Regions from separate parts of the Kitasatospora sp. NPDC006697 genome, predicted to be linked through region 2. Evidence: predicted binding sites of a transcription regulator. Region 2 holds the regulator's gene; each other region holds the start of a gene.
What was found. Region 2 encodes HrcA, which represses chaperone genes, less so after heat shock. Its sites were predicted from a motif close to TTNGCACTCNGNNNNNCNGAGTGCNAA; they were not measured.
Positions count from the first base shown of each region.

Region 1: a site for HrcA is predicted at 4,982-5,008, ahead of groES (co-chaperone GroES). Genes of this name have one in related genera too.
Region 3: a site for HrcA is predicted at 8,465-8,491, ahead of groL (chaperonin GroEL). Genes of this name have one in related genera too.

Region 1 covers NZ_JBIAGU010000002.1:223,765-233,536, forward strand. Annotated here, with positions in the region: gene ACFYNO_RS04160 (hypothetical protein) at 1-83, opposite strand, end outside; gene tsaB (tRNA (adenosine(37)-N6)-threonylcarbamoyltransferase complex dimerization subunit type 1 TsaB) at 242-913, shown strand; gene rimI (ribosomal protein S18-alanine N-acetyltransferase) at 937-1,407, shown strand; gene tsaD (tRNA (adenosine(37)-N6)-threonylcarbamoyltransferase complex transferase subunit TsaD) at 1,400-2,491, shown strand; gene ACFYNO_RS04180 (hypothetical protein) at 2,503-2,772, shown strand; gene ACFYNO_RS04185 (polysaccharide deacetylase family protein) at 2,769-3,734, shown strand; gene ACFYNO_RS04190 (methyltransferase domain-containing protein) at 3,776-4,942, opposite strand; gene groES (co-chaperone GroES) at 5,151-5,456, shown strand; gene groL (chaperonin GroEL) at 5,586-7,214, shown strand; gene ACFYNO_RS04205 (LysR substrate-binding domain-containing protein) at 7,288-8,283, shown strand; gene ACFYNO_RS04210 (WhiB family transcriptional regulator) at 8,330-8,644, opposite strand; gene ACFYNO_RS04215 (response regulator transcription factor) at 9,067-9,678, shown strand.
Region 2 covers NZ_JBIAGU010000006.1:123,912-133,683, reverse strand. Annotated here, with positions in the region: gene ACFYNO_RS10700 (PDZ domain-containing protein) at 1-432, opposite strand, end outside; gene ACFYNO_RS10695 (16S rRNA (uracil(1498)-N(3))-methyltransferase) at 622-1,371, opposite strand; gene dnaJ (molecular chaperone DnaJ) at 1,533-2,669, opposite strand; gene hrcA (heat-inducible transcriptional repressor HrcA) at 2,721-3,965, opposite strand; gene htpX (zinc metalloprotease HtpX) at 4,215-5,141, shown strand; gene ACFYNO_RS10675 (hypothetical protein) at 5,224-5,808, shown strand; gene ACFYNO_RS10670 (DUF3097 domain-containing protein) at 5,938-6,795, shown strand; gene ACFYNO_RS10665 (hypothetical protein) at 6,776-7,516, opposite strand; gene ACFYNO_RS10660 (RNA polymerase sigma factor) at 7,513-8,151, opposite strand; gene hemW (radical SAM family heme chaperone HemW) at 8,288-9,517, opposite strand; gene ACFYNO_RS10650 (AMP-dependent synthetase/ligase) at 9,580-9,772, opposite strand, start outside.
Region 3 covers NZ_JBIAGU010000010.1:66,180-75,951, reverse strand. Annotated here, with positions in the region: gene ACFYNO_RS16025 (hypothetical protein) at 65-1,039, shown strand; gene ACFYNO_RS16020 (DNA repair helicase XPB) at 1,179-2,807, shown strand; gene ACFYNO_RS16015 (hypothetical protein) at 2,823-3,041, opposite strand; gene ACFYNO_RS16010 (HelD family protein) at 3,341-5,410, shown strand; gene ACFYNO_RS16005 (copper homeostasis protein CutC) at 5,452-6,138, opposite strand; gene ACFYNO_RS16000 (hypothetical protein) at 6,229-6,588, opposite strand; gene groL (chaperonin GroEL) at 6,686-8,308, opposite strand; gene ACFYNO_RS15990 (cold-shock protein) at 8,639-8,842, opposite strand; gene ACFYNO_RS15985 (MoaD/ThiS family protein) at 9,379-9,657, opposite strand; gene thrC (threonine synthase) at 9,708-9,772, opposite strand, start outside.

The DNA of each region.
Region 1 (9,772 bases), on a different contig from region 2:
GCCTGCACGGCCAGCAGTGCCACCACCGCGAGCGCGGCCAGGGTCAGACCGGCGACCACCACTCCAGGACCCGTCTTCGCCACCGTGCGCTCCCGTCCGCCCGAAGGGCCGTGCTGCTGGAAGGACGGTGACCATCCTGCCAGGTCCGGGCGGCTGCTCCCGGCTGCCGCGAACGTGTGTTCCGTACCGGCACGAATGACCGGTTCCGGGGAGTCGCGGCGGACCCTCTAACCTTGGAGCCGTGCTGCTGCTCGCCTTCGACACCGCGACCCCCGCCGTCACCGCCGCCGTCCACGACGGCACGGCCGTGCTCGCCGAGACCTACCAGGTCGACGCGCGCCGGCACGGCGAACTGCTGCTGCCCTCGATCGGCCGGGTGCTGGCCGAGGCGGGGGTGGACAAGCGCGAGCTGACCGCCCTGGCGGTCGGTGTCGGCCCCGGCCCGTACACCGGGCTGCGGGTCGGCCTGGTCACCGCCGCCGCGCTCGGCCACGCGCTCGGGCTGCCGGTGCACGGGGTCTGCAGCCTGGACGCGATCGCCCACCAGGCCCGGCGGTCCGGGCTGACCGGCCCGTTCACCGCCGCCACCGACGCGCGCCGCAAGGAGGTCTACTGGGCCGACTACGACGCCGAGGGCCGCCGCACCGCGGGCCCGGCGGTGGACCGGCCCGGCGAGCTGGCGGTCCGGCAGGCGTCGGTCGGCGCGGGCGCGCTGCTCTACCCCGAGACCTTCCCCGGCGCGCACGGCCCCGAGCACCTGTCGGCGGGTGCGCTGGCCGACTTCGCCGCCGGCGAGCTGGCGGCCGGGCGCGAGCTGCTGCCGAACGCGCCGCTCTACCTGCGCCGGCCGGACGCCCAGGTGCCGGCGGGCTACAAGACGGTCCTGGGGGGCAAGGCGGTGCTCCCGGCGTGACGGCGAAGCTCGCGCTGCGGCCGATGCGCTGGTGGGACATCGAGCCGGTGATGGAGCTGGAGCTGCGGCTCTTCCCGGAGGACGCCTGGTCCCGCGGCATGTACTGGTCCGAGCTGGCCGACGCCCGCCCGGGCGGCAGCCGGCACTACACCGTCGCCACCACCGCCGACGGCGCCGTGGCCGGCTACGCGGGCCTGATGGCCGTCGGCGCGGAGAGCGACGTGCAGACCATCGCGGTGGCCGAGGAGCACCAGGGCCGGGGCCTGGGCGCGCTGCTGCTGGGCGACCTGATCGCCGAGTCGGCCCGGCGCGGCTGCGACGAACTGCTGCTGGAGGTGCGGGTGGACAACGTCCGTGCGCAGCGGCTGTACGAGCGGTACGGATTCATCCCGGTCGGCATCCGCCGGGGCTACTACCAGCCGGCCAACGTCGACGCGCTGGTGATGCGCCTCGACCACGAGACGACGAACCACACCGAGGAAGACCATGGCTGACGAACCGCTCGTCCTGGGCATCGAGACCTCCTGCGACGAAACCGGCGTCGGCATCGTCCGCGGCACCACCCTGCTCGCCGACGCGGTCGCCTCCAGCGTCAACGACCACGCCCGGTTCGGCGGGGTGGTCCCGGAGATCGCCAGCCGGGCGCACCTGGAGGCGATGGTCCCGACGATCCAGCGGGCGCTGGACACCGCCGGGATCAAGGCCGCCGACCTGGACGGCATCGCGGTCACCGCGGGCCCCGGCCTGGCCGGCGCGCTGCTGGTCGGGGTGAGCGCCGCCAAGGCCTACGCCTGGGCGCTGGACAAGCCGCTCTACGGCGTCAACCACCTCGCCTCGCACATCTGCGTGGACCAGCTGGAGCACGGCCGGCTGCCCGAGCCGACGATGGCGCTGCTGGTCTCCGGCGGCCACTCCTCGCTGCTGCTCACCGGTGACATCACCAGTGACGTGCGCCCGCTCGGCGCCACCATCGACGACGCGGCCGGCGAGGCCTTCGACAAGGTGGCCCGGGTGCTCGGGCTGGGCTTCCCCGGCGGCCCGGTGGTGGACCGGATGGCCCGCGAGGGGGACCGCAAGTCGATCCGCTTCCCGCGCGGCCTGACCGGCCCCAAGGACCCGGAGTACGACTTCTCGTTCTCCGGCCTGAAGACCGCGGTGGCCCGCTGGGTGGAGGCCAAGCGGCGGGCCGGCGAGGAGGTGCCGGTGGCGGACGTCGCGGCCTCCTTCCAGGAGGCGGTCACCGACGTGCTGACCCGCAAGGCGATCAAGGCCTGCCAGGACCACGACGTGGACCACCTGATGATCGGCGGCGGGGTGGCGGCCAACTCCCGGCTGCGCGCGATGGCCGAGCAGCGCTGCGAGCGGGCCGGCATCCGGCTGCGGGTGCCGCGGCCCGGCCTGTGCACCGACAACGGGGCGATGGTGGCCGCGCTCGGGGCCGAGATGGTCTGGCGCAACCGGGAGCCCTCGGCGCTGGACCTGTCGGCCGACTCCTCGCTGCCGGTGACCGAGGTGTCGGTGCCCGCCCCGGCCCACACCGACGTGCACGGCGAGGCCTACCGGGCGCTGGGGCAGTAGTGCGGGCCGCGATGTGGGAGGCCCGGGCCGCCGACGGGCGCGGGGCCGAGCTGCTGGGCTGGGCCCGGGAGCGGCTGCTGCCGGCGCTGGCCGGGGCGGCCCGGCTGGAGCTGTTCAGCGCGCCCGGGGAGCGCGTGCTGGTGATCGCCTGGTGGCCGGAGGGCGTGCAGCCCGCCGAAGCGGTGGAGCCGCCGGCCGGGCTGCTGGCGCGGCCGGTCCACCGGTGGTCGTTCCGCAGCGAGTATGTAATCTCGGAACTGCCTGCCGAATCGGACAGGTGACCACCCGTCAGGAACACCAGCTGGGAGAGCGCCGCACCGTGAAGACCAACTCCAGGGCGCGGTCGGCTGCCGTCGCCGCCGGCGCGCTCGCCCTGCTCACCGCGGTGGCCGCCTGCTCCAGCAGCAGCGCGGGCAGCGGGTCCGCGGCCGGACCGGCCGCGCCGCCGGCCGGCAGCAGCCCCGGGGCGGCCGGCTCGCCCGCCCCCTCGGCGGCGGCCTCCGCGCCCGCCGCCTCCGCGGCGCCCTCGGGCGGGCCCGCGGCGGACCCGGCCGCCTGGGCCAAGTGGAACCTCAAGCCGCTGCCGGCCGCTCCCGCGGCCCCGGCCGACAAGCCGGTCAAGCTGACCAAGACGGGCACCGTCCCGGTGATCGACCACATCCAGACCGGCGACAAGGTCGTCTTCGTCACCATCGACGACGGGGCCGAGAAGGACCCCAAGTTCGTCCAGATGCTGACCGACCTCAAGGTCCCGATCACCATGTTCCTGACCAAGGACATCATCAAGAACGACTACGGCTACTTCAAGCCACTGCAGGCGCTGGGCAATTCCATCCAGAATCACACCGTCACCCATCCGGTGATGAGCAAGCTGCCGGCCGAGAAGCAGAAGACCGAGATCTGCGACGACCAGACCACGCTCACCCAGCAGTACGGCACCGCCCCCTTCCTGTTCCGCCCGCCGTTCGGCGACGGCGCCCACACGCCCACGCTGAACGAGTCGGTCCAGCAGTGCGGCCCGCGGGCGATCGTGCTGTGGAAGGAGTCGATGCAGATCCACGACATGCAGTACCAGGGGGCCAAGACCCTCCAGCCGGGCGACATCATCCTGGCCCACTTCCGCGGCCCGAGTGAGCTCAAGGGCGAGACCATGACCCAGATGTTCGGCGAGCTGCTCAGCCGCATCCAGGAGCAGGGCTTCGCGGTCGCCCGGCTGGACGACTACATCCAGGCGCCCGGCTGACGCCGGTGGAGCCGGAGGCGCTGCGGCCGGCCGGGCGGGCGCTAACCGCCGACCGGGTGCCCGAGCATCATCAGCGGACCGTTCGCGGTTCGGCTGAGAATCACCGTCAGGCTGTTCGGCCCGCTGGGCTTGAGCTGGCGGCGCAGCTCCTCCGGGGTGATCGCCATCCCGCGCTTCTTGATCACCACGGTGCCGACCGCCCGCTCGCGCAGCAGCGCCTTGAGCCGCTTCACCTGGTAGGGCAGCACGTCGGTCAGTTCGTAGGCGTGCGCGTAGGGGGTGTGCACCAGGGTGTCGGAGGTGACGTAGGCGATCATCGGGTCGATCAGCGTGCCGCCGACCCGCTCGGCCACCTCGGCGACCATGTGGGCCCGGATCACCGCGCCGTCCGGCTCGTAGAGGTAGCGGCCGACCGGGCCGGCCGGCGGGTCGGGCAGGGCGCCGCCGGCCAGGCTGTGCGGGCCCGGCAGCAGGGTGGCCCGGTGCGGCGCGCCGGCCCCGGTGCCGAACCAGAGCACCGCCTCCTTCACCTCGCCGTGGTCGGAGACCCACTCCGCCTCGGCGTCCGCGGGCACCGCCCCGTGCGGGATGCCGGGGGCCACCTTGAGCGCGCCGATCCGGCCGGCGCGGCCGGCCTCGACCGCCCAGGAGAGCGGCGGGGAGTAGGCCTCGGGGTCGAACACCCGGCCGCGGTCGGTGCGCCGGGCCGGATCGGTGAAGACGGCGTCGAAGCCGTCGAGCGCGAGCCCGGTGACGTCGGCCTCGCGGACCTCGATCAGCCCGGCCAGGCCGAGCGCCTCGGCGTTGGCCCGGGCCACCGCGCAGGTGAACGGGTCGCGGTCGACGGCGAGCACCTCGATGCCGCGCCGGGCCAGGGCGATCGCGTCGCCGCCGATGCCGCAGCACAGGTCGGCCAGCCGGCGGGTGCCCAGCTCGGCGAACCGGCCGGCCCGCCACTCGGCCACGCTGCGCCGGGTGGACTGCTCGACGCCCTGGGGCGTGAAGTACATCAGCGCGGCGTCCGCGCCGAACTTCGCCTCGGCCCGCCGGCGCAGCTGCGCCTGGGCGATGGCCGCCGAGACCAGCTCGGCCGGGTGGTGCCTGCGCAGCCGGGTGGCCACGGCCAGCTCGTCACCCGGGGTCAGCCCGGCCAGCTCGGCCAGCAGCGCCCGGCCGCGCTCGGTCAGCAGTTCTTCGAACGTCTCCACCGGGACATTGTCCCGGCCGTGGGACTCGCGGACGCGCCGTTGGCACTCTGGTTGACTGAGTGCTAACCGCAGCCTATGGTCGTTCCTGGCACTCACCCCAGGGGGAGTGCTAACGCGACGATACCGGTCTGACCCCCGCGACGGCAGACAGGAAGCTTCGCCCCTTACCTGTTAGACAACCCCGTAATCTCCGAAGGGGAGCTCGGACGTGACCACCAGCAGCAAGGTTGCCATCAAGCCGCTTGAGGACCGCATCGTGGTCCAGCCGCTCGACGCCGAGACCACCACGGCCTCCGGCCTGGTTATCCCGGACACCGCCAAGGAGAAGCCCCAGGAGGGCGTCGTCCTGGCCGTCGGACCGGGCCGCTTCGAGGATGGCCAGCGCCTGCCGCTCGACGTCAAGGTCGGCGACGTCGTCCTTTACTCGAAGTACGGCGGCACCGAGGTGAAGTACCAGAACGAGGAGTACCTCGTCCTCTCGGCCCGCGACGTTCTCGCCATCATCGAGAAGTAAGCGACCCGGCGGACCGAGCGTCCGCCACCGGCCCGCCCCGGATCCGTGTCCGCAGAGACAGGGGCCCGGGGCGGTGCTGTTCGGCACCCCGAACGTCACGCAACGCAGATATCCCGAGGAAACGGAATCATGGCGAAGATCCTGCAGTTCGACGAGGACGCCCGCCGCTCGCTCGAGCGCGGTGTCAACAAGCTGGCCGACACCGTCAAGGTGACTATCGGTCCCAAGGGCCGCAACGTCGTCATCGACAAGAAGTTCGGCGCCCCGACCATCACCAACGACGGCGTGACCATCGCCCGTGAGGTCGAGCTGGACGACCCGTACGAGAACCTCGGCGCGCAGCTGGTCAAGGAGGTCGCCACCAAGACCAACGACGTCGCGGGTGACGGCACCACCACCGCCACCGTGCTCGCCCAGGCGCTGGTCAACGAGGGTCTTCGCAACGTTGCCGCGGGTGCCGGCCCGGCCGCCCTGAAGAAGGGCATCGACAAGGCCGTCGCCGCCGTTTCCGAGCACCTGCTGTCGGTCGCCCGGGAGATCGACGGCAAGGACGACGTCGCCGCGGTCGCCAGCCTCTCGGCCCAGGACCCGCAGGTCGGCGAGCTGATCGCCGAGGCGATCGACAAGGTCGGCAAGGACGGCGTGATCACCGTCGAGGAGTCCAACACCTTCGGCGTGGAGCTGGACTTCACCGAGGGCATGCAGTTCGACAAGGGCTACCTGTCGCCGTACTTCGTCACCGACCAGGAGCGCCAGGAGGCGGTCCTGGAGGACCCGTACATCCTGATCAACCAGTCGAAGATCTCCTCGATCCAGGAGCTGCTGCCGCTGCTGGAGAAGATCCTGCAGGCCGGCGCCTCCAAGCCGCTGCTGATCATCGCCGAGGACGTGGACGGCGAGGCGCTCTCCACCCTGGTGGTCAACAAGATCCGCGGCACCTTCAACGCGGTGGCCGTCAAGGCCCCCGGCTTCGGCGACCGCCGCAAGGCGATCCTCGGCGACCTGGCCACCCTGACCGGTGCCACCGTCATCTCCGAGGAGGTCGGCCTCAAGCTCGACCAGGCCGGCCTGGACGTGCTGGGCAGCGCCCGCCGGATCACCATCACCAAGGACGAGACCACCATCGTCGACGGTGCGGGCGACAGCGAGGCCGTGGCCGGCCGGGTCGCCCAGATCAAGGCGGAGATCGCCAACACCGACTCCGACTGGGACCGCGAGAAGCTGCAGGAGCGCCTGGCCAAGCTGGCCGGCGGGGTCTGCGTGATCAAGGTCGGCGCCGCCACCGAGGTGGAGCTCAAGGAGCGCAAGCACCGCCTGGAGGACGCCATCTCGGCGACCCGCGCCGCGGTCGAGGAGGGCATCGTCGCCGGCGGCGGCGCCTCCCTGGTGCACGCGTCCAAGGTGCTCGAGGGCGGCCTGGGCCTGTCCGGCGACGAGGCCACCGGTGTCGCCGTGGTCCGCAAGGCGCTGCACGAGCCGCTGCGCTGGATCGCCCAGAACGCCGGCCTCGAGGGCTACGTCATCACCCACAAGGTGGCCGAGCTGGAGACCGGCTTCGGCTTCAACGCCGCCACCGGCGAGTACGGCGACCTGGTGAAGGCCGGCGTCATCGACCCGGTCAAGGTCACCCGCTCGGCGCTGGAGAACGCCGCCTCGATCGCCTCCCTGCTGCTCACCACCGAGACCCTGGTGGTGGAGAAGAAGGAGGAGGAGCCGGAGGCCGGCCACTCGCACGGCGGCCACGGCCACTCGCACTGATCACGCGTCAGCCGCTGACGGCCCGGTCCCCCGCTCGCGCGGGGGGCCGGGCCGTCCGGTTTACCCTGGGCGCATGATCGAGGCACGGCATCTGAGGGTCCTGCGGGCGGTGGCGCGCACCGGTTCGTTCTCCGCGGCGGCGCGCGAACTCGGGTGCACCCAGCCGGCGGTCAGCCAGCAGATGAAGGCGCTGGAGAAGGCGGTGGAGCTGCCGCTGGTGGTGCGCTCCGGGCGCGGGATGCAGCTCAGCGAGGCCGGCGAGGTGCTGCTCAAGCACGCCTCCGGGATCCTGGCCGGGCTGAGCGCCGCCGAGCAGGAGGTGGCCGCGATCGCCGGGCTGCGCTCCGGGCGGGTCCGGCTGGTCTCCTTCCCGACCGCCAGCTCCACCCTGGTGCCGCCCGCCGTCGCCCGGCTGCGGGACGCCCATCCGGGAGTGCGGGTCTCGCTGGTGGAGGCCGAGCCGCCGGAGGCGCTGGCGATGCTGCGCGGCGGCGAGTGCGAGATCGCGCTGGCCTTCCGCTACCCGGACGGCTGCGCGCCCGCCGTGCCCGCGCACGGCACCAGCCGGGCGGCCCGGGCCGAGGCGGTGCTGGCGGCGGCCGAGAACACGGCGGCGGCGGACTGGTCCGATCTGGTGGTGCGCCCGCTGCTCGACGACCCGCTGGTCGGGCTGCTGCCGCCCGGGCACCCGCTGGCCGGGCGGGACGAGACCGCGCCGGTGGCGCTGGCCGAGCTGGCGGGGGAGCAGTGGATCGCCGGCTGCCCGCAGTGCCGCGGGCACCTCGTGGAGCTCTGCGGCCAGGCCGGTTTCGAGCCGCGGATCGACTTCGCCACCGACGACTACCCGGCCGTGGTCGGCCTGGTGGCGGCCGGACTCGGCGTGGCGGTGCTGCCCGGGCTGGCGCTGGCCGCCGTGCGGCCGGACGCCGTCGCCGCGGTGCCGGTGCACACCGCGGCCGGCGGGCCGGCCCGCCGTGAGGTGGTGGCGCTGACCCTGCCGGACCTGGCCGAGGTGCCGGCCGTCGCGCTCATGCTGGACCGGCTCGCCGTGGTGGCGGCCGGTCGCTGAGCCGGCCGGTGGCCGGCCGCAGGAACGTTTCAGCAGCGCGGCGTGCTCACTGACGGACGGTCAGCGGTACCTCGACCGCGCGGTTCCTGGCCCGGCCCTGCAACTCCTCGCGCTCGTCCTCGGTCAGCCCTCCCCAGACGCCGTAGGGCTCGCGGACCGCGAGGGCGTGCGCGGCGCACTGGGTGCGCACCGGGCAGCGCATGCACACCTCCTTGGCGCTCTGCTCGCGCGAGCTGCGCGCTGCGCCGCGCTCTCCCTCCGGATGGAAGAAGAGCGAGCTGTCCACGCCGCGACAAGCGGCGGACAGCTGCCAGTCCCACAGATCCGCGTTGGGGCCGGGGAGTCGGGAGAAATCTGCCATGGCTCAATCCCTTCGATGAGGGTTCCGTGCGGCGAGGCTGCGAGGGACCGGAGTGGACACCTGGAAATATGACTTACGGCGGCCTATGGGACAAGTCACCCACAGACCCGCACAGCAGTCAATGATCGTACAAAAGCTATAAAAACGGACGAACCGGGCAAGAGGGAAGTCAGTCGGCTGTGGCAATCGGGTGGCAGGGAGCCCGCGCGGTGCGCTGGGTTGTGCGCCTTCGCCGGCCGGCGACCGCAAAAGAGCGGTGTTCACCCCGCGATGCGGCTGATCAGTGATGGGTCGGCCACGTACAGTGGTGGAGATGGCCCTGAAGGCCGTAACTCATTCGAGTGACGGTCGTTGGAAGTGCGGAGAGAGTTCGTACCAGCCAGGAGGCTCAACGTGACGCGGATCAGCTGCGGAGGACGGTCATGACTTCCGTTCTCGTTTGCGACGATTCACCGCTTGCCCGGGAGGCGCTGCGCCGTGCCGTGGCGACCGTTCCGGGTGTCGACCGGGTGACCACGGCGACCAACGGTGAGGAGGTCCTCCGCCGCTGGGTGGCCGACCGTTCCGACCTCGTACTGATGGACGTCCGGATGCCCGGCCTCGGCGGGGTGGAGACGGTGCGCCGGCTGCTGTCGGCCGACCCCGGCGCCCGGATCATCATGCTCACCGTCGCCGAGGACCTGGACGGCGTGGCGCTCGCGGTCGCCGCCGGTGCCCGCGGCTACCTGCACAAGGACGCCTCCCGGGCGGAGCTGCGGGCCACCGTCACCCAGGCGCTGGCCGACCCGACCTGGCGGCTGGCGCCGCGCCGGCTGCGCAGCCCCGACATGGGCGCCGCGCCGACCCTGACGGCGCGTGAGATCCAGGTGCTGGAGGGGATGAGCCACGGCCGCAGCAATGCCGAGATCGGCCGCGAGCTCTTCCTCTCCGAGGACACCGTGAAGACCCACGCCCGACGGCTGTTCAAGAAGCTGGGCGCGTCCGACCGGGCGCACGCGGTGGCTCTGGGCTTCCGCTGGGGCCTGGTCCGCTGAGCGGCCGCCGACCGTGCCGCGCCCCTTCCTCGGACGGCCGGGGAACGGGGCGCGTCGGCTTCCTGGGCCACGCACCCTAGGTCGTTCGGCGGTG
Region 2 (9,772 bases):
GCCGATCGGTCCGTAGGGCAGCCGGCGCGGGCTGCCGCCGTGCAGCGGGACGGCGAAGGCCCAGGCCTGGCGGCTGGTCGGCTGGCCGGCGCTGGTGATCGCGATCGGCTCGCCCTGCGGGGTCCAGCCGCGCAGCAGGGTGCGGTTGGTGCTGCCCCAGTGGGTCAGCCGGCGGGCCTCGCCGCCGTCCGCCGGGGCGGCGTAGACCTCGGCCGAGCCGTCCCGGCTGGAGGTCCAGGCGATGGTGCGGCCGTCGGGCGAGAAGAGCGGATGGGAGACCGGGGAGCGGTCGGCGGTCAGCCGCCAGGCCCGGCCGCCGTCGAGCGGCGCGAGCCAGACGTCATCCTCGGCGACGAAGGTCACCAGGTCGCCGTGGAGATGGGGATGGCGCAGGTAGGCGCCGCCGGTGGAGATGCTCTCGGAGTCCGTCACCTCGTCAGGTTATGCACCGCCAGGGCACCGGGACCACCGATTCCCGGGAGCTTGCCGGGGAGTGGGGAGGAAGACCTGTTCACGTGCTTGACGCGGCGATGACGGGGAGTCGGCGCTGCGTGACGGCGGTGGGCCGGGCCGGTGGGCCGGGCGCCCGGCGGGCGGGCGGGGCCCACCGGCCCCGGGAGGTCAGGACCAGCGGCCGGTGCGGCCCAGCAGCAGCGCGCCGGCGGCCACGCCGGCCGTGGAGGTGCGCAGCACCGAGGCTCCCAGCCGGTAGGGGCGGGCGCCGGCCTCGGCGAAGGCGGCCAGCTCCTCGGGGCTGATGCCGCCCTCCGGACCGACCACCAGCACCAGCTCGCCGCCCGTCGGCAGCTCGGCCGTGGCCAGCGGCTCGGCCCCCTCCTCGTGCAGCACCGCGGCGAAGTCGGCGGCGGCCAGCAGCGGGAGCAGCTGACGGGTGGTCACCGGGTCGGCCACCTCCGGGAAGCGCAGCCGGCGGGACTGCTTGCCCGCCTCCCGCGCGGTGGCCCGCCACTTGGCCAGCGCCTTGGCGCCGCGGTCGCCCTTCCACTGGGTGATGCAGCGGGCGGCCGCCCAGGGAACCACCGCGTCCACGCCGACCTCGGTCATGGTCTCCACCGCCAGCTCGCCGCGGTCGCCCTTGGGGAGCGCCTGGACCACGGTGATCCGCGGGCCGGGCGCCGGCTCGGTGCGCAGCTCGGCCACCTCGACGTCCAGCGCGTCCTTGCCGTGCAGGGCGGCCACGGTGCCGAGGACACCCAGGCCCTGACCGTCGGTCAGGGTGACCTGCTCCCCCGGCTCCAGGCGCTTCACGGCGACGGCGTGCCGCCCCTCGGCGCCGTCCAGCCGGACCAGGCTGCCGGGCGCGGCCGCGGTCAGCCGGGCGGAGTCGACGACGAAGACGGGTGCGGTCATGGCTGGCTTTCCGGAGGTGGGTGGGAGTGGGCGTGGGAGAGGAGGGGCCGCGCCCCCAGCGGCACCAGGGCGACCGGTGGGGGGCGAACGGCACGGGGGCCGGCGGGGCTGGTCAGCCCACCTCCGGCCCCCGGTGCGCCCGCTTCCGGGGCGACGGAGCCTCAGCGCCCGTTGAAGGCGTCCTTGAGCCGGGAGAACAGCCCCTGCTGCCCGGGCGCGAACTGGCCGGAGGGCCGCTCCTCGCCGCGCAGCACCGCGAGCCGGCGCAGCAGGTCCTCCTGCTCGGCGTCGAGCTTGGTGGGCGTCTGCACCTCGACATGCACTATCAGGTCGCCCCGACCGCCCCCGCGCAGGTGGGTGATGCCCCGGCCGTGCAGCGGGATGGACTGGCCGGACTGGGTGCCCGGGCGGATGTCCACATCCTCCGGGCCGTCCAGGGTCTGCAGCGGCACCTGGGTGCCGAGCGAGGCGGCCGTCATCGGGATGGTCACCGTGCAGTGCAGGTCGTCACCGCGGCGCTGGAAGGTCGTGTGGCTGGTCTCGGCGATCTCCACGTAGAGGTCGCCGGCCGGGCCGCCGCCGGGGCCGACCTCGCCCTCGCCGGCCAGCTGGATCCGGGTGCCGTTGTCGACACCGGCGGGGATCTTGACCGTGAGGGTACGGCGGGCCCGGACCCGGCCGTCGCCCGCGCACTCCGGGCAGGGGGTGGGCACCACGGTGCCGAAGCCCTGGCACTGCGGGCAGGGGCGCGAGGTCATGACCTGGCCCAGGAAGGAGCGGGTCACCTGGGAGACCTCGCCCTTGCCGCGGCACATGTCACAGGTCTGCGCGGTGGTGCCGGGGGCGGCGCCCTCCCCGTTGCAGGTGGTGCAGGTGACGGCGGTGTCGACCTGGAGTTCCTTGGTGGTGCCGAAGGCGGCCTCCTCCAGGGTGATCTCCAGCCGGATCATCGCGTCCTGGCCGCGCCGGGTGCGGGAGCGCGGACCGCGCTGGCCCGCCGCCGCCCCGAAGAAGGCGTCCATGATGTCCGAGAACCCGAACCCGGCCGCACCGGCGCCGAACCCGCCGGCCCCGCCGTTCGGCGAGAGCGGGTCTCCGCCGAGGTCGTAGACCTGGCGCTTCTGCGGGTCGGAGAGCACCTCGTAAGCGGCGTTGATCTCCTTGAACCGCTCCTGGGTCTTCGGGTCCGGGTTGACGTCAGGGTGCAGTTCACGGGCCAGGCGCCGAAACGCCTTCTTGATCTCGTCCTGCCCCGCGTCCCGTCGGACGCCGAGTACCGCGTAGTAGTCCGTGGCCACCAATGACTCCGCTTGTTCCGCTTCTAGAAGGTGCTGCTAACTGGGGTGTTGCTAAGACTCGGCGAGGATCTGCCCCACGTACCGGGCCACCGCACGGACCGCCCCCATGGTGCCGGGGTAGTCCATCCGGGTCGGTCCGATCACTCCGAGTTTGGCCACGCTCTCATCGCCCGAACCGTAACCGACCGAGACGACCGACGTGGAATTCAGCCCCTCGTAGTCGTTCTCCCGGCCGATCCGGACCGTCATACCGCCATCATTGGCCTCACCGAGGAGCCGGAGCAGGACCACCTGCTCCTCCAGCGCCTCCAGCACCGGCTGGATGGTGAGGGGGAAGTCATGGCCGAACCGGGTCAGGTTGGCCGTGCCGGCCAACATGATCCGCTCCTCGTTCTGCTCGACCAGCGACTCGAAGAGGGTGGAGAGCACCGTGGCCACGATCGGCCGGTCGGCCGGCTCGAAGGAGGCCGGCAGGTCCTCCACCAGGGCCGGCACGTCCGGGAACCGGCGACCGCCGGCCCGGGCGTTCAGCCGGGCCCGCAGATCGGCCAGGGTGGTCTCCCGGACCGGACCGGGGCAGTCCACCAGCCGCTGCTCGACCCGGCCGGTGTTGGTGATCAGCACCAGCATCACCTTGGCCGGTGCGAGCATCACCAGCTCGACGTGGCGGACCGTCGACCGGGTCAGCGAGGGGTACTGGACCACGGCCACCTGGCGGGTCAGCTGGGCCAGCAGCCGCACGGTGCGGGCCACCACGTCGTCCAGGTCGACCGCGCCGTCCAGGAAGTGGCGGATCGCCCGGCGCTCCGGGGCGCTCATCGGCTTGACCTCGGCCAGCCGGTCCACGAAGAGGCGGTACCCCTTGTCGGTGGGGATCCGCCCGGCGCTGGTGTGCGGCTGCTGGATGTAGCCGTCCTCCTCCAGCGTGGCCATGTCGTTGCGCACGGTGGCCGGGGAGACGCCGAGGTTGTGCCGCTCCACCAGGGCCTTGGAGCCGACCGGCTCCTCGGTGCCCACGTAGTCCTGGACGATGGCCCGCAGCACGGCGAGCTTGCGGTCGTCCAGGGCGAGGGCGGCGCCGGGCTCACCGCCGGTGAGCGAGCGGGCGGCGGCCGCCCGGGCGGCGGGGGTGCGGCCGGTGCGGGAGGCCGGGGCACGGCCGGGACGGCGGCCCCCCGCCGGGGCACCGCTGTCGACGGCCTCGGCGGCGACGCCCGGGGACTCGACGGTCGGGGACTCGACGGCCGCCGGTTCGCGGCCGGTCGGACGCGGGTCGGATTCGGGTTCGTCGAACATGGCACGCACCTCCCTCTTCGCGCGTTGTCCTGGTACCAGGTCCTGCACTCTCCGTAGATCGGTTGGCACTCTTGACTGAGGAGTGCCAAAACCGTACCTGCCAGTGTAAGGCCCGGGTACGACCGCAGGAACGCCCTGTCCCGGGATGCCGCGCGGATCACGTGTCGGTGCGCGCCGGGTTGGTGCCCACCGCCGGACGAAGTGGCAGCATCGATATCAATCACGACGGATGGACCCCAAGGAGCAGAAATGTCGGTCGCCGGACCCCACACCCGCTTCGCTCCCGATCGTGGTCTGACCGGGCGGATGGTCACCACCATGTTCTTGATCGGGCTGCTCTACGTAGCCTTCACCGGCGCCCTGATCGTGTTGCTCAAGGGCGCCTGGCCGCTGGTGGTGCTGCTCTCCGGCGGGCTCTTCGTCGCCCAGTTCTGGTTCAGCGACAAGATCACCCAGCGGGCGATGGGCGCCCACGAGGTCACCCCCGAGCAGTACCCGCAGCTGCACGGCACCATTGACCGGCTCTGCGCCCTGGCCGACATGCCCAAGCCGCGGGTCGCGGTGGCCGACAACGACATGCCGAACGCCTTCGCCACCGGCCGCAACCCGAAGAACGCCGTGGTCTGCGTCACCACCGGCCTGCTTCGCCGGCTGGAGCCGGAGGAGCTGGAGGGCGTGCTCGCCCACGAGCTCTCGCACGTGGCTCACCGGGACGTCGCGGTGATGACCATCGCTGGCTTCCTCGGCGTGCTGGCCGGTGCGATCACCCGGATCGCGCTCTACACCGGCATGTGGGGCGGCAACAACCGGAACAACAACAACAATGACAACACCGCGATCGCGATCGTGGTGGTCTCGCTGGTCAGCGTGGTGGTCTACGCGATCAGCTTCCTGCTGACCCGGCTGCTCTCCCGCTACCGCGAGCTGGCCGCCGACCGGGCCGCCGCCCAGCTCACCGGCCGGCCCAGCGCGCTGGCCTCCGCGCTGACCAAGGTGACCGGGCAGATCGGCGCGATCCCGACCCAGGACCTGCGCCAGGCCCAGCCCTACAACGCCTTCTTCTTCGCCCCGGCGCTGAGCGCCAAGGAGGCGGCCACCCAGCTGATGTCCACCCACCCGAGCCTGGAGCAGCGCCTGGAGCAGCTGGAGAAGATCTCCCGGGAGCTGGGGCACTGACGGGGTAGGAGTGGGGGTGACGGCGCAGCCCCGACAGCGGCGGCGGCCGGGCGGTACCGAACCGATCTGGAAGGAACGACCTGTGGGATTCCTGGACGCGCTGCTCGGACGGAGCAAGCCGGTCCGTCCGGACCTGGACCAGCTCTTCGGCCTGCCCTCGGCGGCGCTGACCCTGGAGGCCGCCGCGGGCTTCACCCCGACCGGGCTGGGCTCGGTCTGCTTCGCGGCGGTGGAGGGCGGTGCCTTCGGCGAGGTGGAGCGGCAGGTGCGGGCGCTGCTGGACGCCGACACCCCCGAGGGCGGGGTGCCGGTGGAGGCCAGCCGGGACGGGTACGGCTACTCCTGGCTGCTCGCCCGCCACCTGCCCGAGGAGCTGCCGGAGCTGGTCAACGACCTGCACGCGGTCAACAGCGAGCTGGAGGCCAACGGCTTCGGCCCGCAGCTGCTCTGCTCCCTGGTGGGCTTCCGCAATGCCGAGGGCCAGTCGCTGGCCCTGGTCTACCTGTACAAGCGCGGCACCTTCTACCCGTTCGCGCCGATGCCGGGCGGCGGGGAGCGGCGGAACAGCCCGCTGGAGATCCAGGTGAAGGCGATGCTGGGGAACGACCTGCGGGTGGAGTCGGACCTCAGCCGGTGGTTCCCGGTCTGGGGCGCGCCCGGGCTCTGAACCGGTCCTGGAAGGCGGCGGTGCGCCGGTCCCGGGCCGGGGCCGGCGCACCGCCGGGTGGTTGTCCGCTGTGCAGGTGTCAAGGAGCGGTGCTGCCGCGGCTGACGGCACGTCTGGTTTAGTTCCGTCATGCGCAGCGCTCAGTACGGCCCGGATCTGACCCCGCCGTGGAAGAGGACGACGCCGGCCCCCGAGGTGGCCGCCGAGCGGGATCTGGTGGTGGAGGAGGTCGAGACGGGCTTCTGCGGCGCTGTGGTGCGCTGCGAGAAGACCGCCGAGGGGCTGACGGTCACGCTGGAGGACCGGTTCGGCAAGCACCGGGTCTTCCCGATGGTGCCGCGCGGCTTCCTGGTGGAGGGCCGGACGGTCACCCTGGTCCGCCCGGCAGCGGCCGCACCGGCCAAGGGGCCGGCCCGGACCGCCTCCGGATCGATCGCCGTCCCGGGTGCCCGGGCCCGGGTGGCCCGCGAGTCCCGGATCTACGTCGAGGGCCGGCACGACGCGGAGCTGGTCGAGCGGGTCTGGGGCGACGACCTGCGGATCGAGGGCGTGGTGGTCGAGTACCTGGAGGGCATCGACGACCTGCCCGCGATCGTGGCCGAGTTCGCGCCGGGCGGCGGCCGGCGCCTCGGGGTGCTGGTGGACCACCTGCTGCCGGGGACCAAGGAGCACCGGATCGCGCAGCAGGTGATGGGCGGCGGGGCGGGTGGCGGTTCGCAGGGCGGGGCGGTGCTGGTGGTCGGCCATCCGTTCATCGACATCTGGCAGGCCGTCAAACCGTCGAGCGTCGGCATCCCGGGCTGGCCCGACGTGCCCTACGAAGAGGTGTGGAAGGAGGGCATCTGCCGCCGGCTGGGCTGGCCGGTGGACCCTCCGGCGGCGTGGAAGCGGATCCTGGCCTCGGTGAACTCCTTTCGCGATCTGGAACCGGCACTGCTCGGGCGGGTGGAGGAGCTGATCGACTTCGTCACCCAACCGGGGAGCTGACGCCGCTCGGCGGGACGAGGCGGGTGTCCGGGTGCCCGGAGGGCGGGGCCGCGGGGACGCCGCTCACGGGGACCGGGCCCTGGACGGAGGTGTCCTCCACGCAGGCGGGGACGGTGGTGACCACCCGGGTGTAGAACAAGAAGGCCGTGGCGTTCCCGGGGAAGTGCTGGGTGCCGTGGATCAGCAGCAGCGTCTGCCCCGTGGGGATGGCGGCCGGATCGATCCGGACCGTCCCCGGAGCGTCGCCCGGGTGGGCCCAGATGCTCTGGGCCGAGGGCCCCTTGGGTGCCGGGGTGGAGCAGGCCCCCGGGACGGCGGTGGCCTCCAGGGCCACCGCGTTGATGCCGTCCGCCCGGAGCGCGGCGACGGCGGCCGGCAGGGCCGCCGGATCGTCGACCCGCACCGCCACCGTGCCGTCGGAGCCGCGGCTCACCGCGAAGGCGGCGGAACCGCCCTCGTCGGCGCTCAGGGCGCTCGGCAGGGCCACTGCGCCGACCGCGGCCGCGACCACCCCCGCCACGGCGAGCGGCAGGCGCCGGTGGCGGAACCCGGCGGCCAGGCGGAAGACCGGCCGGCCGGCCCGGAAGGCGTCGTGCAGCGGAGCGGCGGCCGGCCGCCGCTCCGCCTCCCTGGCCGCCGCCAGGAGGGCCAGCTGCTCGCCGAGGCGGCGCTCGAAGTTGCTGGTGGTGGGGCGCTCGGGCTGGTCGTCGGGGGTGTTCACGGCAGGGCCTCCAAGATGGGGTCGGACTTGCCAGGGGCGGGGAGGGCGGCGGCCGCGGCGGCCGGCCTCGGCTGCTCGGCGCGGAGCAGCCTGCGGGCGCGGTACAGGCGGACCCGGACGGTGGCCTGGGCGATGCCCAGGGCCTCGGCGGCCTCGGCCGTGCTGAGCCCGTCGATGGCCACCAAGTCCAGGACGGCGCGCAGCGGCTCGGAGAGGGCGGCATGGCGTTTCATCAGCTCGCGGGCGGCGCGCTGGGCGTCGATCCGCTCCTCCAGCGCGAGGATGTCCTCCTCGCTGGCGAGCTCCCGCCCGGGAAGCCGGCCGAGCGCGCCCAACTCCCTCGCCCTGCCGCGGGCGTGGTCGGTGATGACGTTCCGGGCGATGCCGATCAGCCAGGCGATCGGCTTGCCCTTCTCGGGCCGGAACTGGTCGGCGGCCACGAAGGCGGCGGTGAAGATGTCCGAGGTCAGGTCGGCGGCCAGGTGCGGATCGGTCACCCTGCGGGTGACGAATCCGAGGATGTCCTTGACGTGCTGTTCGTAGAAGGCGGCGAAGCCCTCCGAGGTGGTGAGGTCGGGCGGCGGTGCGATGGCACCACCGCCCACCAGAGTGGTGTCGCGATCACGGCTGAGCACTGGGGTCTCGCTCCCTGATCGGTGGGACCCCGTGGTCCCCTCACCCCTTCTTTGCCGATCGGCCCCGAAGCGTTTCATCGGCGGCGGGCCCCGACCCGCAGGGCAGCCCGCCCGGTCGGCGGAACCCGGCGCGCCGTCAGTCCACCAGGTCCCGCACCACCGCGTCCGCCAGCAGCCGCCCGCGCAGCGTCAGCGCCGCCCGCCCGGCCGCGAACGCCCCGCCCTCCAGCAGCCCGTCCGCCAGCGCCCGTTCGGCCGCCGCCCGGCCGGCCGGCGCCAGCAGCTCCAGCGGGCAGCCCTCGACCAGCCGCAGCTCCAGCAGGATCCGCTCCACCCGCCGGTCCTCCTCCCCCAGCACCTCGCGCCCCTGCCCCGGGGTGCGGCCGTCGGCCAGCGCCCGGGCGTACGCGGCCGGGTGCTTGGCGTTCCACCAGCGGGTGCCGCCCACGTGGCTGTGCGCCCCCGGCCCCGCGCCCCACCAGTCGGCGCCGGTCCAGTACAGCTCGTTGTGCAGGCAGCGGGCGGCCTCACCGGTGGCCCAGTTGGAGACCTCGTACCAGGAGTAGCCGGCCGCGCTCAGCGCCTGCTCGGCGATCAGGTAGCGGTCGGCGTGCACGTCGTCGTCGACCATCGGCAGCTCGCCGCGCCGGATCCGGGCGGCCAGCCGGGTGCCGTCCTCGACGATCAGCGAGTAGGCCGAGACGTGGTCGGGCCCGGCGCCGATCGCGGCGTCCAGCGAGGCCCGCCAGTCCTCGTCGGACTCCCCCGGCGTCCCGTAGATGAGGTCCAGGTTGACGTGCTCGAAACCGGCCGCCCGGGCCTCGGCCACGCAGGCCTCCGGCCGGCCGGGGGTGTGGTGCCGCTCCAGCACCCGCAGCACGTGCGGCCGGGCGCTCTGCATGCCGAAGGAGATCCGGTTGAAGCCGCCCTCGCGCAGCTCGGCCAGGTACGCCGGGGTGACCGACTCGGGGTTGGCCTCGGTGGTCACCTCGGCGTCCGGGGCCAGCCCGAACTCGTCCCGGACCGCCGCCAGCATCGCCACCAGGTCGCGGGCCGGCAGCAGGGTGGGGGTGCCGCCGCCGAGGAAGACGGTGCGCACCGGCAGCTCGGCCGCGCCCAGCACCCGGCGGGCCAGCCGGACCTCCTCGACCAGGTGGCTCGCGTAGTTCTCCTGCGAGGCGACCGCGCCGGAGCCGTGCAGCTCGGTGGCGGTGTAGGTGTTGAAGTCGCAGTAGCCGCAGCGGCTGGCGCAGTAGGGCACGTGCAGGTAGAAGCCGAACGGCCGCTCGCCCAGGCCGGCCAGGGCGTGGGCGGGCAGGGAGCCGTCGGTGGGCAGGGGTTCGCCGTCGGGGAGTGCGGAGGGCATGGCTCCATTGTCCGGCACGGCGGCGGTGCTCCCGTCCCACCCGGGGACGGGAGCAGCGGCGGTCACGCCTCGTTGGCGCCCGCGTACATCTCACTGACCTCGGCGGCGTAGACCCGCTCCACCACCGGCCGCTTGATCTTCAGGCTCGGGGTCAGCTCGCCGTGCTCGATGTCCAGGTCGCGCGGGAGCAGGGTGAACTTCTTGATCGTCTGCCAGCGCTGCAGCTCGGCGTTGAGCTTGCCCACGTAGCCCTCG
Region 3 (9,772 bases), on a different contig from region 2:
CCGTCGGGGTCTCGCTCCCAGTACTCCCGGCCGCTGGGCCGACGCGACGAAGTGTGGTCTCCCGATGCGCATAACCCGCCCTGCCAGAGTCGCCCTGCTGTCCGTCGGCGCGGTCGGCCTCGTCTCCGGTGTCATCACCGCCATCCCGGCCCAGGCCGCGTCCGGCAGCACCTACTCGCCGCCGTTCCACCAGGCCTCGGACCTGCCGATCACGGCGAAGGGCGGCGGCGGGGACTGCCCGGGCATCCCGTCGAGCCAGGACGGCTGGAACTTCGTGCTGCCGGGCAGCTCGACCGACTTCGTCTCGCTGACCGTCACCTTCCAGCCCGGCGGCACCAGGACCATCACCTCGTTCGGCCCGCCGGACGACAAGCACGCCAACGTCGGCTCGGCCCCGGGTGCCCAGCTGACCGGGGCGACCGCCGTGGTCACCGGCGGCTCGGTGAAGTTCTTCAACCTGTCGCACATGTGCCCGGCCACGAGCACGCCGACCCCCACCCCGTCGGCGCCCACCCCGACGCCGACCAAGCCGTCGCCCACCCCGACCACCCCGAAGCCGACGACGCCCGCACCCACCACCCCGGCGCCCACGACTCCGGCTCCGACCACCCCGGCGCCGACCAGCCCCGCGCCGACGACCCCGGCCCCCACCACCCCGGCGCCGACGACCCCGGCTCCGACCACCTCCGCCCCGGAGAGCCCGAAGCCCAGCACCCCGGCGCCCAGCAGCTCCGCGCCGACCACCCCGGCCGCTGAGACCAGTAAGCCCGCGCAGCACACCAGCGCCCCGGCCAGCAGCCCGGCCGCCGTCCAGAGCGTCGCCTCCGCCTCCGCGTCCGCCAGCACGGCCCCGGCCGTCCTCGCCGCCGACAGCGGCTCGGCCACGCCGAGCGCCGCCCCGGTCGCGGGCGCCCCGGCCACCTCGCTCGCCTTCACCGGCACCAACGTGGGCGGCATCGTGCTCGCCGGCCTCTCGGCCCTGCTGATCGGCGGCACCCTGCTGGTCGGCAACCGCAAGCGCGCCCCGCGCCACAGCTGATCCCGCTTGACCCGGTAGTGCGGGGGACGGTCCTCAGGGACCGTCCCCCGCCTGCTTTTCCGGCCGCCGACCGGCACCCGGCTCCGTTCGCCCCCGCGATGGGCGACCATGGAGGGCGGTCCCCACCACGGAGGTATGCGTGTCCTGCTTGATCGTCCAGAGCGACAAGACCCTGCTGCTTGAGATCGACCACCCCCAGGCCGCCGACTGCCGCCGGGTCATCGCGCCGTTCGCCGAGCTGGAGCGCGCGCCCGAGCACGTGCACACCTACCGGATCACCCCGCTCGGCCTGTGGAACGCCCGCGCGGCCGGCCACGACGCCGAGCAGGTGGTGGACGCGCTGGTCACCTACTCGCGCTACCCCGTGCCGCACGCCCTGCTCGTGGACATCGCCGACACCATGGCGCGCTACGGCCGGCTGCAGCTGCTCAAGCACCCGGTGCACGGGCTGGTGCTGACCACCACCGACCGGCCGGTGCTGGAGGAGGTGCTGAAGTCCAAGAAGATCGCCCCGCTGGTCGGCGCCCGGGTCGAGCCGGACACCGTGGTGGTGCACCCCTCGGAGCGCGGCCAGATCAAGCAGATGCTGCTGAAGCTGGGCTGGCCCGCCGAGGACCACGCCGGCTACGTGGACGGCGAGGCGCACCCGATCGAGCTGCGGGAGGACGGCTGGCGGCTGCGCCCGTACCAGCAGCAGGCGGTGGAGGGCTTCTGGCACGGCGGCAGCGGCGTGGTGGTGCTGCCCTGCGGTGCCGGCAAGACGCTGGTCGGCGCGGCCGCGATGGCCGAGGCCAAGTCGACCACGCTGATCCTGGTCACCAACACCGTCTCGGCCCGGCAGTGGAAGCACGAGCTGGTCAAGCGCACCTCGCTGACCGAGGACGAGATCGGCGAGTACAGCGGGACGAAGAAGGAGATCCGCCCGGTCACCATCGCCACCTACCAGGTGATGACCACCAAGCGGAAGGGCAGCTACGCCCACCTGGAGTTGTTCGACGCCCGCAACTGGGGCCTGGTGGTCTACGACGAGGTGCACCTGCTGCCCGCGCCGGTCTTCAAGTTCACCGCCGACCTGCAGGCCCGCCGCCGCCTCGGCCTGACCGCCACCCTGGTCCGCGAGGACGGCCGGGAAGGCGACGTGTTCAGCCTGATCGGTCCCAAGCGGTTCGACGCGCCGTGGAAGGAGATCGAGGCGCAGGGCTACATCGCGCCCGCCGACTGCTGCGAGGTCCGGGTCACCCTGACCGACTCGGAGCGGCTGGCCTACGCCACCGCCGAGCCGGAGGAGCGCTACCGCTACTGCTCCACCACCGCCACCAAGCAGCGGGTGGTGGAGGCCCTGGTCCGCAAGCACGAGGGCGACCAGACGCTGATCATCGGCCAGTACATCGACCAGCTGGACGAGCTCGGCGAGGCGCTGGACGCCCCGGTGATCAAGGGCGAGACCAGCAACGCCCAGCGCGAGAAGCTCTTCGAGGCCTTCCGCAGCAAGGAGATCAGCGTGCTGGTGGTCTCCAAGGTGGCGAACTTCTCGATCGACCTGCCGGAGGCCACGGTGGCGATCCAGGTCTCCGGGACCTTCGGCTCCCGCCAGGAGGAGGCCCAGCGGCTCGGCCGGGTGCTGCGCCCGAAGGCGGACGGGCACTCGGCGCACTTCTACTCGGTGGTCGCCCGCGACACGGTGGACCAGGACTTCGCGGCGCACCGCCAGCGGTTCCTGGCGGAGCAGGGGTACGCCTATCGGATCATCGACGCGGACGACATCTAGCCAGGGCGTGCCGTCCTAGTACTTGTCGACACCGTCGCGGCCCAGGAAGACCACGCGCGCGGCGGTGCCGAGCAGGATTCCGGTGTTGCGCACCGCCGTGCTCAGCGGGCGGCGCTTGCGGGGCCGGTCGGCCATGGTGGCGCCGGCCGGCTCGGTGGTCGGGTTCTCGGTGCTGGTGCGCGCCCGGGGGGTCTTGGCCGCTGCCGGGGGCGCCGTCAGGTGAACGGTGCTCATGGGATCCACGGTAGGTTTCCGGCCGCCCGGGCACATCACCCCAAAGACCGCACCTTTCGGGACCGAAGTAATCCCCCCGGCTGACGCGACCCTCATACCGGGGCAGGGGTCTCCCCCTAGGCGGCGGCGCCGCGTAATCGGTTGGCCCGCGCACCGTGAGCGGGTCTAAGCTGTCCGGTCTGCCCCCTCGGACCCGTGCTGTCGCGAGGTCCTGGCCGCTCGGCAACCGGCCAGGTCGTCCACCACCGTGAGCTCCACGAGACCGCCGTGCCCGGACGGCACGGCCGGGAAGGTTCGCCGTGCAATCCGCCGCCCCCACCACCACCGACCCCGCCGCCGACCCGCTGCAGCGCGAGCGGGACCACCTGGCCGACTCCCGCGCGGCCCTGCGCGCGATGCGCGAGGACGCCGAGCAGCTGGACATCTCCGACGTGGCCGGCACCTGGGTCACCCAGCAGGTGCTGCACGACCAGATCCAGCGCCGGATCGCCGCCCTGGCCGACCTGCTGCACACCCCGCTCTTCTTCGGCCGGCTGGACTTCCTGCACACGATCGGCGAGGACGTCTCCGAGGGCGCCGGCGGGGACCGGGTCTACATCGGCCGCCGGCACGTGCACGACGCGGGCGGCGACCCGATGGTGATCGACTGGCGGGCCCCGGTCTCCCAGACCTTCTACCAGGCCAGCCGCAAGGAGCCGATGGACATCGCCAAGCGGCGGCGGTTCGGCTACACCGGCGGCGAACTGACCGCCTACGAGGACGAGAACCTCAGCGACCCGGCCGAGCAGGCCACCTCCTCCGCCCTGCTGGCGGCCGAGATCGAGAAGCCCCGTGTCGGCCCGATGCGCGACATCGTCGCCACCATCCAGCCCGAGCAGGACGAGATCGTCCGCGCCGACCTGGGCGGCACGGTCTGCGTGCAGGGCGCCCCGGGCACCGGGAAGACCGCGGTCGGCCTGCACCGGGTCGCCTACCTGCTCTACGCGCACCGGGAGCGGCTGGCCAAGGCCGGCACCCTGGTGATCGGCCCCAACAGCTCCTTCCTCTCCTACATCGAGCAGGTGCTGCCCGCCCTGGGCGAGCTGGAGGTGGCCCAGTCCACCGTGCAGGAGCTGGTCGCGCACGTCGAGGTGCGGGCCGCCGACAGCGCCGAGGCCGCCCGGATCAAGGGCGACGCCCGGCTGGCCGAGGTGCTGCGCCGGGCCGTGCGGGACGGCATCACGCTGCCCACCGAGCCCTGCGTGGTGGTCCGCGGCTCGCGCCGCTGGCGGGTGCCGGCCCACGAGCTGGTGGAGATCATCGAGGAGCTGCGCGGCCGCGACATCCGCTACGGCGCCGCGATGGCCGCGCTGCCGCAGCGGATCGCGCACACCGTGCTGCTGAAGATGGAGCAGGGCGGCGAGGCCCCGGACGACCGGGTGCAGGACGCGGTGGCCCGTTCCCGCGAGGTGAAGGCCGTGGTGAAGGCCTGCTGGCCGGCCGTGGACCCGGCCAAGCTGGTGTTCCGGCTGCTCGGCGACCCGGAGTTCCTGGCCCGCTGCGCGGAGGGCGTGCTGACCCCCGAGGAGCAGGCCGCGATCGCCTGGCCCAAGCCCGGACGCTCCGTCAGGACGGCGCCCTGGACGGCCGCCGACGCGGTGCTGGTGGACGAGGCGGCCGACCTGGTGGAGCGCACCCACTCGCTCGGCCACGTGGTGCTGGACGAGGCCCAGGACCTCTCCCCGATGCAGTACCGCGCGGTCGGGCGGCGCTGCACCACCGGCTCGGCGACGGTGCTCGGCGACCTGGCCCAGGGCACCACCCCGTGGGCCACCGCGAGCTGGCCGGAGGCGCTGCGCCACCTGGGCAAGGACGGCGCCCACGTGGAGGAGCTGACCACCGGCTTCCGGGTGCCCGAGCAGGTGATCTCCTACGCCTCCCGGCTGCTGCCGGCGATCGCCCCCGGGCTGGCCCCGGCCACCTCGATCCGCACCGGGCAGGACGCCCTGACGATCCGTCGGGCCGAGCCCGGCGAGCTGACCGAGGGGGTGCTGCTGGCCTGCCGGGAGGCGCTGGAGCGGGAGGGCTCGACCGGCCTGATCGCGGCCGACGCCCGGCTGCCGGAGCTGGCGGCGGCGCTGGACCGGGCCGGGCTGGCCTATCTCACCCCCGGCACCGAGACCACCGCCGAGGCCCGGCTGACCCTGGTGCCGGCCTCGCTGGCCAAGGGCCTGGAGTACGACTACGTGGTGCTGGACGAGCCGGCCGCCGTGGTGGCTGGCGAGCCGGACCGGCGCACCGGGCTGCGCCGGCTGTACGTGGCGCTGACCCGTGCGGTCTCCGGCCTGACCGTGCTGCACGCCGAGCCGCTGCCGGCCGAGCTGGACTGACCGCGCCGTCCCCGGGACTCCCGGTGGGAGCTCCCGGGGCGTCAGCCGTCGATCAGGGACCGCCAGCGGGCCACCTTGGCCGGGTCCACCGGGGTGCTCCAGCCGTCCTCGCGGACCGCCCCGCCGACGTGGAAGGCGTCGAAGCCCTCGGCCCGCAGCCCGGGCAGGTGCTCCTCGCGCAGGCCGCCGCCGATCAGGATGCGCTGCCGGTAGCCCGGCTCGCCGGCCTTGGCGAGCTCGCCGGCCAGCACCTCGCGCCCGGCGTCCACCCCGGCGGCCGCGCCGGAGGTGAGGAAGGTGTCCAGGCCGGGCAGCTCGGCCACGGCGGCGCGCACGGCGGACCGGTCGGCGCTGTGGTCGATCGCCCGGTGGAAGGTCCAGCGGCAGCCCTCGACGGCCTCGGCGACCGCCCGCACGGCCGGCAGGTCCACCTCGCCCGCGGCGGTGAGGAAGCCGAGGACGAACTCCTCGGCGCCCTCGGCCCGCAGCGCGGCGGCCCGCCGCCGCAGCTCGTCCAGATCGCCCGGGGCGAAGCCGTCCCGGATCCGCAGCATCACCCGCAGCGGCAGGTCGACGGCGGCCCGGATCGCGGCGAAGTCGGCCGCCGAGGGGGTCAGTCCGTCGGCGGCCATGTCGGTGACCAGTTCGAGGCGGTCGGCACCGCCGGACTGCGCGGCCTGGGCATCCTGCGCGGTCAGCGCGATGACTTCGAAAATTGGTCTAGACATATCAGCTACCCTGCCACAACCCGGGTCCCCCCCGCGAGCCCCTGGCACACAAACACCCCCGAACGGCGGCCCGGGGGGAAGACCCTCCCCCTAGACCGGGCCCAGCTCCCCCACCGGCGCCACCACCGCCGCCGTCCGCCCGCAGACCCACTGCGGATCGGGCCCCAACTCCGGCTCCACCGACAGCGCGTGCAGCTCCTCCCCCGCCCGCTCGCAGTCCCCGCAGATCGGCCAGCGCCCGTACTGCTCCAGCAGCCCGTCCTGCACGTCCTGCGCCACCAGCCCGACCACGAACCCCACCCCGCCCGGCCACTGCTCCACCCACCACCGCCGGTGCACCACCGCCTCCTCCACCAGCGAGACCACGGCGGGATCCGTCACCCCCCGCGCGGTCAGATCGGCCAGGATCGCGGCGCGGGCGGTGTGCAGGGCGGTTTCCAGCTCGGTCATCAGGGGTCCTCCAGGAGACGGAACGCCGCGAGGGCGGCCTCCCCTTGGGGAGGCCGCCCTCGCGGACTGCGGAACGGCCGATCCTTCCGACGAAGGATCAGAAGTCCATGTCACCGCCCGGCATGCCGCCGCCGGCGGCCGCGGCGGCCTTCTCCGGCTTGTCGGCGATGACGGCCTCGGTGGTGAGGAAGAGCGCCGCGATGGAGGCGGCGTTCTGCAGCGCGGAGCGGGTGACCTTGGCCGGGTCGATGATGCCCTCGGCGACCAGGTCCACGTACTCGTTGGTCGCGGCGTTCAGGCCGTGGCCGGCGGGCAGGTTGCGGACCTTCTCCACCACGACGCCGCCCTCGAGGCCGGCGTTGGTGGCGATCTGCTTGATCGGGGCCTCGAGCGCGACCTTGACGATGTTGGCGCCGGTGGCCTCGTCGCCCTCGAGCTCCAGCTTGTCGAACGCGACACCGGCCTGCAGCAGGGCCACGCCGCCGCCGGCGACGATGCCCTCCTCGACGGCCGCCTTGGCGTTGCGCACGGCGTCCTCGATGCGGTGCTTGCGCTCCTTGAGCTCGACCTCGGTGGCCGCGCCGGCCTTGATGACGGCCACGCCGCCGGCCAGCTTGGCGAGGCGCTCCTGGAGCTTCTCGCGGTCGTAGTCCGAGTCGCTGTTCTCGATCTCGGCGCGGATCTGGTTGACCCGGCCCGCGACCTGGTCGCTGTCGCCGCCACCGTCGACGATGGTGGTCTCGTCCTTGGTGATGACCACCTTGCGGGCGGTGCCCAGCAGGTCCAGGCCCGCGTTCTCGAGCTTGAGGCCGACCTCCTCGGAGATCACGGTGCCGCCGGTCAGGATGGCGATGTCGCCCAGCATGGCCTTGCGGCGGTCGCCGAAGCCCGGGGCCTTGACGGCGACGGACTTGAAGGTGCCGCGGATCTTGTTGACCACCAGGGTCGACAGGGCCTCGCCCTCGACGTCCTCGGCGATGATCAGCAGCGGCTTGCCGGACTGCATGACCTTCTCCAGCAGCGGGAGCAGGTCCTTGACCGAGCCGATCTTGGAGTTGGCGATCAGGATGTACGGGTCGTCGAACGACGCCTCCATCCGCTCCAGGTCGGTGGCGAAGTAGGCCGAGATGTAGCCCTTGTCGAAGCGCATGCCCTCGGTGAGCTCGAGCTCCAGACCGAAGGTGTTGCTCTCCTCGACGGTGATGACGCCTTCCTTGCCGACCTTGTCCATCGCCTCGGCGATCAGCTCGCCGATCTGGGTGTCGGCGGCGGAGATCGACGCGGTGGCCGCGATCTGCTCCTTGGTCTCGACGTTGCGGGCCTGGGCCAGCAGCTGGTCGGAGACGGCGGAGACGGCCTTCTCGATGCCGCGCTTGAGGGCCATCGGGTTGGCGCCGGCGGCGACGTTGCGCAGACCCTCGCGAACCAGGGCCTGGGCGAGCACGGTGGCGGTGGTGGTGCCGTCACCCGCGACGTCGTCGGTCTTCTTGGCGACCTCCTTGACGAGCTCGGCACCGATCTTCTCGTACGGGTCCTCGAGCTCGATCTCCTTGGCGATCGAGACACCGTCGTTGGTGATCGTGGGGGCGCCCCACTTCTTCTCAAGGACGACGTTGCGGCCCTTGGGGCCCAGCGTCACCTTGACTGCGTCGGCAAGCTGGTTCATGCCGCGCTCAAGGCCGCGGCGAGCTTCCTCGTCAAACGCGATGATCTTGGCCATCGGAAGTGGTCCTCCAGGACACGGTCGACTGCTCGGACCGGGGGCGCCCGCGACGGACGGTCCTGGAGCGCGGGGGTCCTTTCCCCTGCCGCGTCCCGGGACCTCACCGACCCGTTCCGTTTGTCACTCTCAAGCTGTGAGTGCTAACGCCAATGATTAGCACTCCGGTGTGGCGAGTGCAAGCTCCCCGGTCCAACGCGCGCCCGCCGGGGGACCGGGACGGGAAAGCGGCCGAGCCCGCACCCGGCCCCTGACGGGGCGTCGGTGCGGGCTCGGCCGCTTTTGGTCCACCAGCTCGGTGAGAGCCGATAACTCCGAGGGTCGGAAAGGTCAGACCGCCGCGCGGACCATGTCCGCCTGCGGGCCCTTCTGCCCCTGGGAGATCTCGAACTCGACCCGCTGGCCCTCCTCGAGGGTGCGGTAGCCGTCCATCTGGATCGCGCTGTAGTGGACGAACACGTCCGCACCACCGTCGACCGCGATGAAGCCGTAGCCCTTCTCCGCGTTGAACCACTTGACGGTGCCCTGAGCCATTCCGAACTCCCCTAGTGCTGTGCTGGCCCTTCACGCGCCCGCTGGTCGCGGGCCCGGGTCTGGCGGACCATGCCGAAGGTGTCCCCCCGGGGCACGGCCCTGCATACCGCAGCAGCCCGCTCCCAGTTGCCAGTTGGCGTCCCGAGTGCGGACGGATGCGTCGACCGCGGCTGAATGTATCCGGATCGGAGCCCTGAGCAACAGGGCCACTCAGCGCCAAATCAAGCGCCGGGTCAACGGACAGGAAGGGAGGAATACGACAGAGTTCGGCAATTCGCCTCGGACATAGCGGACGAATACCGCGAATTGTCCAAATAATTCTGACGCGTCGCGGACATGGTTCCGCCGCTCACCGGGCAACCATGTCTCAGCGGGCGGGATGTCCGGGCAACCGACAGCCTATGCCCTGCCGCGGTGCGCCATGGACCCGCCCAGGGCGCGACCGGGACACGACCCGGACACGACCTGGAAACGGCGGCGGGGCGCCGCCCGGCCCGATCGGCCGGAAGACGCCCCGCGCAGGCCCTGAGGGGCCGTCAGCAGCCGCCCGCCACGGCGGGGATGATGGAGATGGTCGCGCCGTCCTTCACCTCGGTGGCGAGGCCGGCGTCGAACCGCACGTCGTCGTCGTTGACGTAGACGTTGACGAACCGGCGCAGCGCACCCGTGTCGTCCAGCACCCGGGCGCCGATGCCGGCGTGGTTGCGGTCCAGGTCGGCGATCACCTCGGCCAGGGTGGCGCCCTCCGCGGGCACCTCGGACCGGCCGTCGGTGTAGGGGCGCAGGATGGTGGGGATGCGGACGGTGGCGCTCATCGGTGGCTCTCCTGGTGGTTCGGGGTGATCGGGGGGTGGGGGTGGCGGGCTCAGCCGAGGCCGGCGGCCCGGAAGGAGTCCAGGGTCGGCCGGATGGTCGCGGTCAGGCCGGTGC